DNA from 3 places in the Stenotrophomonas sp. 01N47 genome. Region 1 is predicted to be linked to each of the others. Evidence: predicted binding sites of a transcription regulator. Region 1 holds the regulator's gene; each other region holds the start of a gene.

Region 1 (3,927 bases):
GAAGGTGTCGCCGTTGGTGGCCAGCACTTCGAACTGCTTCTCGCCGTCGACATTGGCGATCTCGATCACCGAAACGTCGAAGGTGCCGCCGCCCAGGTCGTACACAACGATCTTGCGATCCTTGTTGTCGCCCTTGTCCAGGCCATAGGCCAGCGCGGCCGCAGTCGGCTCGTTGATGATGCGCTTGACGTCCAGGCCGGCGATGCGGCCAGCGTCCTTGGTTGCCTGGCGCTGGCTGTCGTTGAAGTAGGCCGGCACGGTGATGACCGCTTCGGTGACCTTCTCACCGAGGAAGTCCTCGGCGGTCTTCTTCATCTTCTCCAGCACCTTGGCCGAGATTTCCTGCGGTGCCATCTTCTTGGCATCGCTGGTGGCCACCCAGGCATCGCCATTGTCATGGGCCAGGATGCTGTACGGGACGTGAGCGATGTCCTTCTGCACTTCGGCGTCGGTGAACTTGCGGCCGATCAGGCGCTTCACCGCGTAGAAGGTGTTCTTCGGGTTGGTCACGGCCTGGCGCTTGGCCGAGGCACCGACCAGGACTTCGCCGTCCTTGGTGTAGGCGACGATCGACGGGGTGGTGCGATCGCCTTCCGAATTTTCGATGACGCGGGCCTTGCCGCCGTCCATGATCGCCACGCACGAGTTGGTGGTGCCGAGGTCGATACCAATGATCTTGCCCATGGGGGAGACTCCTTGAAGGATGTTGTTTTTGTCAGTCCGGCCGTTCGGCCGGTGGATGAATGGGATGTGGGGGAGGCTCGTGGAACATTCAAGCCATCCCCCGAACGCTGTGTTTCCGTTCGCCCAACACGTTCAGCGTCGGTCGTGCCGATGCCCCGGTCGCGGCGGGAAAACCCGCGCCAGGCCAGGCCCGGCGCCCGCGGTCAATCGGCGGCAACCACCACCAGCGCCGGCCGCAGCAGGCGCTCGTTGAGCAGGTAGCCCTTCTGGAACACGGTCACCACGGTGCCCGGGGCGGCGCCGGGGGCAGCGACCTGGCTGATCGCCTGGTGGTGTTCCGGGTTGAACGGCTGCCCGGTCGGGTCCAGCAGCACCAGGCCGTTGTCACCAGCGACCTTCAACAGCTGCTTGTAGGTCAGCTCCAGGCCCTCGCGAAGCGGGTGGGCATCGTCACCGGCGGCCTTGAGGCCGGCATCGAGGCTGTCGAATACCGGCAGCAGTTCGCCCAGCAGCTTCTCGTTGGCGAACTTGCGCGCCTGTTCGATGTCGCGGGCCACGCGCTTGCGCTGGTTGTCGAGGTCGGCGCGCTCACGCAGCGCTTCGGCCTTGACCTGCTCCACTTCGGCACGGAGCTGTTCGATCTGTTCGTTGACGCCCTCGGCGGCAGCTGCGTCGGCGGCGGCCTGCTGGGCGGCGATGTCTGGCTGATCTTGATTCATGTCTGGGTCCCTGGCGGTCACTCTCCGCCTCCACCCACCCTAGTGTGGGCGGGATGCTGCGTTTCAAGCGTCCGATGCACCCGGAGTTCGCCCGCCCGGCGAAAAGGCCGCGCCGAGCACATCGGCGGTGGCCTGGACCAGCGGAATCATCCGGTCGTAGGCCATCCGCTTCGGCCCGATCACGCCCAGCACGCCCAGTACCTGGCCGTTGGCGGTGTACGGCGCGGTGACCAGCGAGACGCCCTGCAGGGGTACCACGCCGGTTTCCTCGCCGATGAAGATGCGCACGCCGGGGGCCTGGATGGTCCGCTCCAGCAGCTGCAGGATCTCGCGCTTGCTGGAAAACAGCTCGAACAGCTCGCGCAGGCGCTCCAGGTCGGACAGGTCCTGCACCCCCATCAGACGCGTCTGGCCGGCCACCAGCATGTCGTCGGCCGGCGGCTGCAAGGCCTGCTCGGCCAGCTCGACGCTGTGCGCCAGCACCTGTTCCAGCTCGGAACGGGCGTCGCGCAGCTCCAGCAGCAGGCGGGTACGGATCTCGGCCAGGGGCAGCCCGGCAAAGTGGGCATTGAGGTAGTTGGCCACCTGCTCCAGCTGCCCCGGTGCGAAGTCCTGGCGCGTCTCGATCACCCGGTTCTGCACTTCATTGTCGGCAAACACCAGGATCGCCAGCACCCGGCGCCCGTCCAGCGCCACGAAATCGATCTGGCGGAAGGCGAACTGCTCGCGGCGCGGCGCGCTGACCACGCCAACGAAGTGGCTCATCGCCGACAGCAGCTCCGACGCACTGCCGAGCAGCGCCTGGGTACTGCCGCCTCCGGCCAGCTCCTGACGCAGTCGGGCCAGCTCCCCTTCGCCCGGCGGCTGCATCTGCAACAGGCTGTCGACGAACACCCGGTAGCCATGCGCAGTCGGAATCCGGCCCGCCGACGTATGCGGCGAGGCCAGCAGGCCCAGGTCTTCCAGGTCACCGAGGATGTTGCGGATGGTGGCCGGACTGACCTCCAGGCCGGCCACGCGCGCCAGCGTCTGCGAACCCACGGGCTCGCCATCCTGGATGTAGCGCGCGATCAGCGTGCGCAGCAGGTGCCGCGCGCGCGGGGCAAGTTGGTCGGGAGAACCGTGCATGGAATCAACCTGTGAGACAGGGACATTAGATAATGGCGACGCATCCCCTTGGCAAGTCATTGGACGACCCCGCTGCGCGTGCTAGCGTTGCGCGGCTGCAGACACCCCCTTACCCATGCTCAGACATCTTTCAATCAAGGATTTCGCCGTCGTCCGCGCCACCGAACTGGAGTTCGGGCCGGGCATGACCGTGATTTCAGGCGAGACCGGCGCGGGCAAGTCGCTGATGGTCGACGCTCTGGGCTTCCTGTCCGGCCTGCGCGCCGACAGCGGCGTGGTCCGCCATGGCGCGGCCCGGGCCGAACTGTCGGCCGAATTCGCGCTGGACCAGCTGCAGGCCGCCCGCCAGTGGCTGGCCAGCAATGAGCTGGACGATGAAGACCAATGCCAGCTGCGCCGCGTGATCCGCGCCGACGGCGGCTCGCGCTCGTGGATCAACGGCCGCCCGGTCACCTTGGCGCAGCTGGCCGACCTCGCCGGCCTGCTGGTGGAAATCCATGGCCAGCATGAGCAGCAGGCCCTGCTGACGCGCCCGTCGCAGCTGGCCCTGCTGGACGCCTATGCCCGCAACGAAAGCGAACGCCGCCAGGTGCGCCGCGCTGCCGCCACCTGGCAGGCGCTGGTCGATGAATCCCTCGCACTGTCGCAACAGGGCGACGTGAGTGACCGCATCGGCTTCCTCGAACATCAGCTGCGCGAACTGGACCGTGAGGATCTGGAGCCGGAGTCGATCACCGCGCTCGGCGCCAGCCATCGCCGTCAGGCGCATGCCAGCGCCCTGTTGGCCGCCTGCCAGGCAGCTTCGGACCAGCTCAACGGCGACGAAGGCCACTCGGCGCTGGATCTGCTGCAGCAGGTGCGGCATGAACTGGCCAGGGTGGCCGAACATGACCCGCGGCTGGGCGACGTCGATGCCCTGATCGACAGCGCTTCCATCCAGCTGCACGAGGCCCTGGCCCTGCTCGACCGGGTGCATGACGATCTGGACGCCGATCCGGACCAGTTCGAGGAGAACGAGCGCCGCCTCGGCCGCCTGCACGACCTGGCCCGCAAGCACCGCGTGCCGATGGATGAGCTGGGTGCGCAGCGTGAGCGCATGCACGCCGAAGTGGAACAGCTGCGCGGCGCCGACGAGCGCCTGCAGCGTCTGGCCGGCGAAATTGAGAAGGCCGCAGCGGCCTGGCGTGTCGAGGCTGCAGCACTGACCACCAGCCGTCGCACCGCTGCTGCCGAGCTGTCGGCCACCACCACCGGCATCATCGCCGAGCTGGGCATGGGCGGCGGCCAGTTCCTGATCGAGCTGGAGCCGCAGGACAACGGCAAGCCGGACCCGCAGGGCGCCGAGCGCGTCGAGTTCCTGGTGGCAGCCAATGCGGGCCAGCCACCGCGTGCGCTG
Region 2 (3,927 bases), on a different contig from region 1:
GACCCGACCAGGCAGCAACGACAACCCGATGGTGGCCGCGTTCCTGGCGTGGCTGCAGGACAACCTGCCGACAGCTCCAGCAACGTAGCGGCGGGTGATGCCGCATTGCCCGGTAGATCCACGCCATGCGTGGATGCAGGCCACAAAAAAACCCCGCCTTCCGGCGGGGTTTTTCATTGCAGCAGGGAAGCGTGCCGACCTGGGTCGGCAGCTACCGGTGCAGCGGGACTTAGAAGTCCATGCCGCCCATGCCACCCATGCCGCCCATGCCACCGGCGCCACCCATGGCCGGCTCGTCCTTCTTCGGAGCGTCGGCAACCATGGCTTCGGTGGTGATCATCAGGCCAGCGATCGAGGCTGCGTTCTGCAGCGCCGAACGGGTCACCTTGGTCGGGTCCAGGATGCCGAACTGCAGCATGTCGCCGAACTCGCCGGTGGCGGCGTTGTAGCCGAAGCTGCCGGTGCCTTCCTTGACCTTGTTGACGATGACCGACGGCTCTTCACCGGCATTGGCAACGATTTCGCGCAGCGGGGCTTCCATCGCACGCAGGGCGATCTGGATGCCGTGGTTCTGGTCTTCGTTGGCACCCTTCAGGCCAGCCAGTGCGGAGACCGCACGGACCAGGGCAACGCCGCCGCCCGGAACCACGCCTTCTTCAACGGCCGCACGGGTCGCGTGCAGGGCGTCGTCGACGCGATCCTTCTTTTCCTTCATTTCGATTTCGGTCGAAGCGCCGACCTTGATCACTGCCACGCCACCGGCCAGCTTGGCCACGCGCTCCTGCAGCTTCTCGCGGTCGTAGTCCGAGGAGGTGTCTTCGATCTGGGTCTTGATCTGCGCAACGCGCGAATCGACCGCAGCCTTGTCACCCACGCCATCGATGATGGTGGTGTTTTCCTTGGAAACCTGCACCTTCTTGGCGCGGCCCAGGTCCTTGATGGTGGCCTTTTCCAGCGACAGGCCGACTTCCTCGGAGATCACGGTGCCGCCAGTCAGCACGGCCATGTCTTCCAGCATCGCCTTGCGACGGTCGCCGAAGCCCGGAGCCTTGACGGCCACGACCTTGACGATGCCGCGGATGGTGTTGACCACCAGGGTCGCCAGCGCTTCGCCTTCGACTTCCTCGGCAACGATCAGCAGCGGCTTGCCGGCCTTGGCGACGCCTTCCAGCACCGGCAGCAGGTCACGGACGTTGGAGATCTTCTTGTCGTGCAGCAGGATGTACGGGTCATCCAGGTCAGCGGTCTGCGACTGCTGGTTGTTGATGAAGTACGGGGACAGGTAGCCGCGGTCGAACTGCATGCCCTTGACCACGTCCAGCTCGTTGTCCAGGCCCGAGCCTTCTTCAACGGTGATCACGCCTTCCTTGCCGACTTCCTTCATCGCGTTGGCGATGATCTGGCCGATCGACTCGTCCGAGTTGGCCGAGATCGTGCCGACCTGGGCAATGGCCTTGTCGTCAGCGGTCGGCTTGGAGATGTTCTTCAGCTCGGCGACGGCAGCCACGACGGCCTTGTCGATACCGCGCTTGAGGTCCATCGGGTTCATGCCGGCAGCAACGGCCTTGGCGCCTTCGCGGATCAGGGCCTGGGCCAGCACGGTGGCGGTGGTGGTGCCGTCGCCGGCGTCGTCGTTGGTACGCGAGGCGACTTCCTTCACCATCTGCGCGCCCATGTTCTCGAACTTGTCAGCCAGTTCGATTTCCTTGGCGACGGACACGCCGTCCTTGGTGATGGTCGGGGCGCCGAAGCTCTTCTCGAGCACGACGTTGCGGCCCTTCGGGCCCAGGGTGGCCTTGACGGCATTGGCGAGAACGTTGACGCCGCGCACCATGCGCGAACGGGCGTCTTCACCGAAACGAATATCCTTGGCAGCCATTGCGTTTACCTCTGTGTAGAGCCGAGCGGAGCCCGGCTGCTTTTAGCGGAAATGGGGTGTAACTGAAGCAGGTCGCGCTGACACTCAGCCGATGACGGCGAGCACGTCGTCTTCGCGCAGGACCTTGTACTCGACGCCTTCGCTCTTGTACGAGCTGCCGGCGTACTGGCCGTAGATGACCTTGTCACCGACCTTCAGCGACGGAGCGCGCACGTTGCCGTTGTCCAGCGGCTTGCCCGGGCCCACGGCCACGACTTCACCCTTGGTGGACTTTTCCTTGGCGGAGTCCGGGATCAGGATGCCACCGGCGGAAACTTCGTCGGCTTCGATCGGCTTGACCACAACGCGGTCGTGCAGCGGCTTGATGCTCATGTGGGACCTCTTAAGTTATTGATTGGTCTGAAAAAGTCCGGCGATGTTAGCACTCGCACCAGGCGACTGCCAGCAACGCGCGTGAAAAAGCCCGACAGGTCGGGAGCACGACAGAGATGGAGACCTCCGCAGGCCTTTCAAGGCCCGCCCCCGAAATTTTTCCCGGCGGCCCGGCGGCACTCCATCCCTGCGCGGACGCCTTTATAGGGATGCGTCGCGGCAAGCCAAGGGGGAATTGGCCGCCATTTGGTGACCGCCGTCGCACTGTCAGATATCTGGCGTTCATTAACGGCAAAGTGTCACCGGATCGGCTTTAGGGTGGCCCGGCATTCCCAATCACAAGGAGTAGTCGATGCGATTGCTGTCCCCGCTCGCCGCCGCCTGCCTGCTGGCCCTGGCTGCCGCGCCGGCCCAGGCCGAGGTCTTCATCAACGAACTGCACTACGACGACAGCACCGCTGCCGGTGACGTCGGCGAAGCCATCGAAGTGGTCGCTACCGCCGGCGAGGATCTGTCCGGCTACCGCCTTTACCTCTACAACGGCAGCAATCCGTCGGCCGCCACGGTCTACGCCAACAACGCGGTACCGGCCGGAACCGCGGCCAGCTGCGGCAGCGCCTCCTTGGCCGTGGTCACCTACCCCACCAACGGCCTGCAGAACGGTCCCAACGACGGCATCGCCCTGGTCGACGCCAGCGGCAAGGTGGTCCAGTTCCTCAGCTACGAGGGCGCGATCACCGCCTCCGCCGGCCCCGCCGCCGGCATGACCAGCCAGAACATTCCCGTTGCCGAAACCAACAGCACCGCTGCGGGCACCTCGCTGCAGCTGACCGGCAGCGGCAGCCAGTACGCGCACTTCACCTGGGCCGAATCGGCCAGGCAGACCTTCGGCAGCTGCAACAACAACCAGACCTTCAGTGGCGGTGGCACCCCGGGCCCGAACACGCCGCCGTCGGTATCCACCACCACGCCGGCACAGGGCAGCAGCACCTTCCCTGCCGCCGCCGACCTGGAAGTGGTGTTCAGCGAGACGGTCAACCTCGCCAGCGGCGCCTTCGCACTGACCTGCGGCACCTCCGGCAGCGTGCCGCTGACCTGGCCGGCCAGCGGCAAGAGTGTGAAGCTGTCGACCAACACCGCGCTGGTGGCCGGTGAAGCCTGCCGCTTCGACATCCGTGCTGCACGCATCACCGACGCACAGGGTGCCCGTCCGGCGACCGACAGCCGCATCGCCTTCACCGTGGCCACCACCACCGGCAATCCGGATCCGGGCAATCCCGGCGGCCCGGCGGGTTATTACTCCAAGGTCAACACCAGCAGCCCCAGCCAGCTGCGCTGCTCGCTGCACGCCACCATCAAGGGCCACACTGCGTATCCGTACAGTGGCTCGGGCACCAGCACCTGGACCATCCTGGAGATCGCCGACGAAGATCCGAACAACAGTGGCCGGATCCTCGACGCCTATCGCAACCGCAGCTACACCAAGGTGACCGACCGTGCAGGCAGTGGCGGCGGCCTGAAGTACAACCGCGAGCACACCTGGCCGAACTCGCTGGGCTTTGCCAGCACCACCGGCGACAAGGGCCTGCCGTATGCGCCCTATACCGACACCCACATGCTGTACCTGACCGACGCACAGTGGAACGCCGACCGCGGCAACAAGCCGTTCGGCAAGT
Region 3 (3,927 bases), on a different contig from region 1:
CGCTTCACCGAGTACGTCACCGACTATTTCGACAAATCGCTGGGCCACGAGGCCCTTGCGACGTTCGTGCGCGGCTACGTGCAGCCGCAGACCATTCCCGGCGCGACCATCCTCTACATCGAGGACAGCCGGGTGGTGGCCGAGGCCACCAAGCGCATGCTCGAGCGCCAGCAGCTCAACGTGATGCATGTGGTCAGCGCCGAAGAAGCGTTCACCCTGCTGACCGCCGAATCGCTGGGGCGCAGCCGCCATCGCATCGACCTGGTGCTGACCGATGTGACCCTGAAGGGAGAGCTGAGCGGCCGCGACGTGGTGCAGCGCGTGCGCGTGGACTTCGGCTACGGCAAGCGCCGCCTGCCGGTGCTGGTGATGACCGGCGATGGCAATCCGCACAACCAGACCGGCCTGCTGCAGGCTGGCGCCAACGACCTGGTGCTGAAGCCGATCGAAGAGCGCCTGCTGATCACCAAGGTGCTGTTCCAGCTGCGGCTGGCCCGACTGAATGATGGACCCCTGTTGCGATGATCGATGAAGTAGTGGACACCCCGGCGATCCAGCTGGAACCGAGCTGGAAACAGCGTGTGGGCGATTACCTGCTGCAGCCGCAGATGCGCGAGCTGTCCAGCTTCCTGCGGCAGCGCAAGGCCAGCGGTGCGGCGGTGTTCCCGCCCGGCCCGCAGATCTTCGCCGCCTTCGATGCCACCCCGTTCGATCAGGTGAAAGTGGTCATCCTCGGCCAGGACCCGTACCACGGCCGTGGGCAGGCCCATGGTCTGAGCTTCTCGGTGCAGCCGGGCGTGCCGGTGCCGCCGTCGTTGTTGAACATCTACAAGGAAATCGAGGGTGACCTCGGTATTGGCCGTCCGGACCATGGCTGCCTGATTCCCTGGGCACAGCGCGGCGTGCTGCTGCTCAACGCGGTGCTGACGGTGGAAGAGGGCAAGGCCGGTGCCCACCAGGGGCGCGGATGGGAAGGCTTCACCGACCATGTGGTGGATGTGTTGAACCGTGAGCGCGAGGGCCTGGTGTTCATGCTCTGGGGCGCCTACGCGCAGCAGAAGGGCAAGGTGATCGATACCGGCCGCCATCGCGTGCTGAAAGCCCCGCATCCGTCGCCGCTGTCGGCCCACCGCGGGTTCCTCGGCTGTCGCCATTTCTCGATGGCCAACGAGTACCTGCAGCGCCGTGGCCAGGCGCCGATCGACTGGTCGCTGCCGCCGCGGGCGATGCTGTCGCCATCGGGCTGAACGGCGGGCAACGCTGCCCGGTATTGAATGGGCGAAACCGCCACCTGTTCAGCTCCCTTTGACCCCGAATGGCCGTGTTTTCTGGGCTAGTGGGTTGAATTCCAAGGGATTGTGTATCCCGAAAAGCGCGCTCGCCACTGTCATCAAATCGCGTTACGGTAGGGCTCTGTTTGGGACCAGTGTTTCATCAGTGGAATGCTGGAACTTTTTCCTCCTTTAGCAGTCCAAATCCCAGACTGCTAAGATGGGTGCCTATGAGCCAGAACACCTCTACTGCCCTTGTGGCAAACAATCTGCCGATTCCCAGTGCGCTCGGTTCGCTGGACGCCTATATCGGTGCCGTGCACCAGATCCCGGTGCTGTCGGTCGATAACGAACAGGACCTGGCCCGTCGCTTCCGCGACGGCAACGATCTGGACGCTGCCCGTGAGCTGGTGCATTCGCACCTGCGCTTCGTGGTGCACGTGGCCCGCGGTTACAACGGCTACGGCCTCGCGCTGGGCGACCTGATCCAGGAAGGCAACATCGGCCTGATGAAGGCGGTCAAGCGCTTCGACCCCGACATGGGCGTGCGCCTGGTGTCCTTCGCCGTGCATTGGATCCGTGCCGAGATGCACGAGTTCATCCTGAAGAACTGGCGCATCGTGAAGGTCGCCACGACCAAGGCGCAGCGCAAGCTGTTCTTCAACCTGCGCAAGTCGAAGAAGCGCCTGGGCTGGATGAACGCCGCCGAAGTCACCGCGGTGGCCAAGGACCTGAACGTGTCCGAGCGCGAGGTGCTTGAAATGGAATCGCGCCTGTCCGGCCGCGATATCGGTTTCGATGCGCCGACCGATGAAGACAACGACCACGCGCCGCCGTCGCCGGCTGCGTATCTGGTGGCCAATGACGAAGATCCGTCGATGGCCTACGAGCGCGAGGACAGCGAAGACAACCAGATGCAGCTGCTGCGCGAAGGCCTGGCGGAACTGGATGCGCGTTCGCGCGACATCATCCGCCGCCGTTGGCTGGATGCGGACAGCAAGGTGACGCTGCAGGAACTGGCGGACGAGTACGGCGTATCGGCCGAGCGTATCCGCCAGGTCGAAGCGAACGCGCTGAAGAAGATGAAGGCGCTGTTCACCGCTTGAGGCGATGAAGCGTTTGAGTAATGGAAAGGCCCGGCATTGCCGGGCCTTTGCTTTTTCCGAGGTATTCAATCCACGCATGGCGTGGATCTACTTCGCGATCCAGTAGATCCACGCCATGCGTGGATCAGCGCGGTCTTAGTTTTCGCGTGCGATCGCCCGCCAGCCGATGTCACTGCGGTGGAACTCGTTGGCCCAGGTCACCTTCGCCACACCCGCATACGCGTTCGCCTGCGCGTCGCGCACGCTGTCGCCCAACGCCGCCACGCACAGCACGCGGCCACCGGCGCTGAGCACCTGGCCCTGCGCATCCAGCGTCGTTCCTGCATGGAACACCTTGGCCTTTGCCGGCACTTCATCCAGGCCGGAGATCACCTCGCCGGTGATTGGCGTTTCCGGGTAAGGCTTGGCTGCCAGCACCACGCCGAGCGACGGGCGCGGATCCCATTGCGCTTCCACCTGGTCCAGGCGGCCATCGATCGCCGCTTCCACCAGCTCCACCAGGTCCGACTGCAGGCGCAGCATCACCGGCTGGGTTTCCGGGTCGCCGAAACGCACGTTGAACTCGATCACCTTCGGCGCGCCGCTGGCATCGATCATCAGGCCCGCGTAGAGGAAACCAGTGAACGGTATGCCATCGGCGATCATGCCCTGCACGGTCGGGTTCACCACCTCGCGCATCACCCGGGCATGCACTTCAGGTGTCACCACCGGGGCCGGCGAGTACGCACCCATGCCGCCGGTGTTCGGACCGGTGTCGCCGTCGCCGACGCGCTTGTGATCCTGCGAGGTGGCCATCGGCAGTGCATGCACGCCATCGACCATCGAAATGAAGCTGGCCTCCTCACCGTCGAGGAATTCCTCGATCACCACGCGCGCGCCGGCATCGCCGAAGGCGTTGCCCGAAAGCATGTCGCGCACCGCGTCTTCGGCTTCGGCGAGGGTCATCGCCACGATCACACCCTTGCCGGCGGCCAGGCCGTCGGCTTTGACCACGATCGGCGCGCCCTTCTCGCGCAGGTAGGCCAGTGCCGCGTCCACCTCGGTGTGCACCGAATAGAACGCGGTGGGGATGTTGTGGCGTGCCAGGAAGTCCTTGGCGTAGGCCTTGCTGCCTTCCAGCTGCGCGGCTGCCGCCGTCGGCCCGAAGATGCGCAGTCCGGCGGCGCGGAAACGGTCGACCACGCCGGCCACCAGCGGTACTTCCGGGCCGACCACGGTCAGCGCCACGCCTTCGGCCTGGGCCAAGGCAAGCAGGCCATCGATGTCGGTGACCTTCACCGCGACGTTGCGGCACTTGTCTTCGTTGGCGGTGCCGGCATTGCCGGGCGCGACGATCACTTCGGTGACACGGGAGGACTGGGCCAGCTTCCATGCCAGGGCGTGTTCGCGGCCGCCAGAGCCGATGACAAGTACGTTCATCACGAGATTCCAGATTGCGTGGGAAGGGAAGGTCGATAGCCCCGGCGGCGCGCGTGGTTCACTCGCAGCCTTCGCGTCGCAGTGATTCGGGGAAGGAGTAGGTCCAGGACTTCGGGTCCAGGATGAAGCGA

What was found. The regulator HrcA, encoded in region 1, represses chaperone genes, less so after heat shock. The targets are predictions, from matches to a motif close to TTNGCACTCNNNNNNNNNGAGTGCNAA.
Region 2: the regulator HrcA is predicted to act here: its motif matches at 2,298-2,324, upstream of AC1DKR_RS13935 (co-chaperone GroES).
Region 3: the regulator HrcA is predicted to act here: its motif matches at 1,464-1,490, upstream of rpoH (RNA polymerase sigma factor RpoH).

The regions. Positions count from the first base shown of each region.
Region 1 is NZ_JBFTQU010000005.1:332,081-336,007, forward strand. Features, by position in the region: gene dnaK (molecular chaperone DnaK) at 1-684, opposite strand, end outside; gene grpE (nucleotide exchange factor GrpE) at 888-1,403, opposite strand; gene hrcA (heat-inducible transcriptional repressor HrcA) at 1,467-2,531, opposite strand; gene recN (DNA repair protein RecN) at 2,647-3,927, shown strand, end outside.
Region 2 is NZ_JBFTQU010000006.1:88,650-92,576, forward strand. Features, by position in the region: gene AC1DKR_RS13925 (LysR substrate-binding domain-containing protein) at 1-88, shown strand, start outside; gene groL (chaperonin GroEL) at 230-1,879, opposite strand; gene AC1DKR_RS13935 (co-chaperone GroES) at 1,964-2,251, opposite strand; gene AC1DKR_RS13940 (endonuclease) at 2,604-3,927, shown strand, end outside.
Region 3 is NZ_JBFTQU010000006.1:127,050-130,976, reverse strand. Features, by position in the region: gene AC1DKR_RS14130 (response regulator) at 1-525, shown strand, start outside; gene ung (uracil-DNA glycosylase) at 522-1,247, shown strand; gene rpoH (RNA polymerase sigma factor RpoH) at 1,502-2,377, shown strand; gene purD (phosphoribosylamine--glycine ligase) at 2,513-3,796, opposite strand; gene AC1DKR_RS14110 (hypothetical protein) at 3,855-3,927, opposite strand, start outside.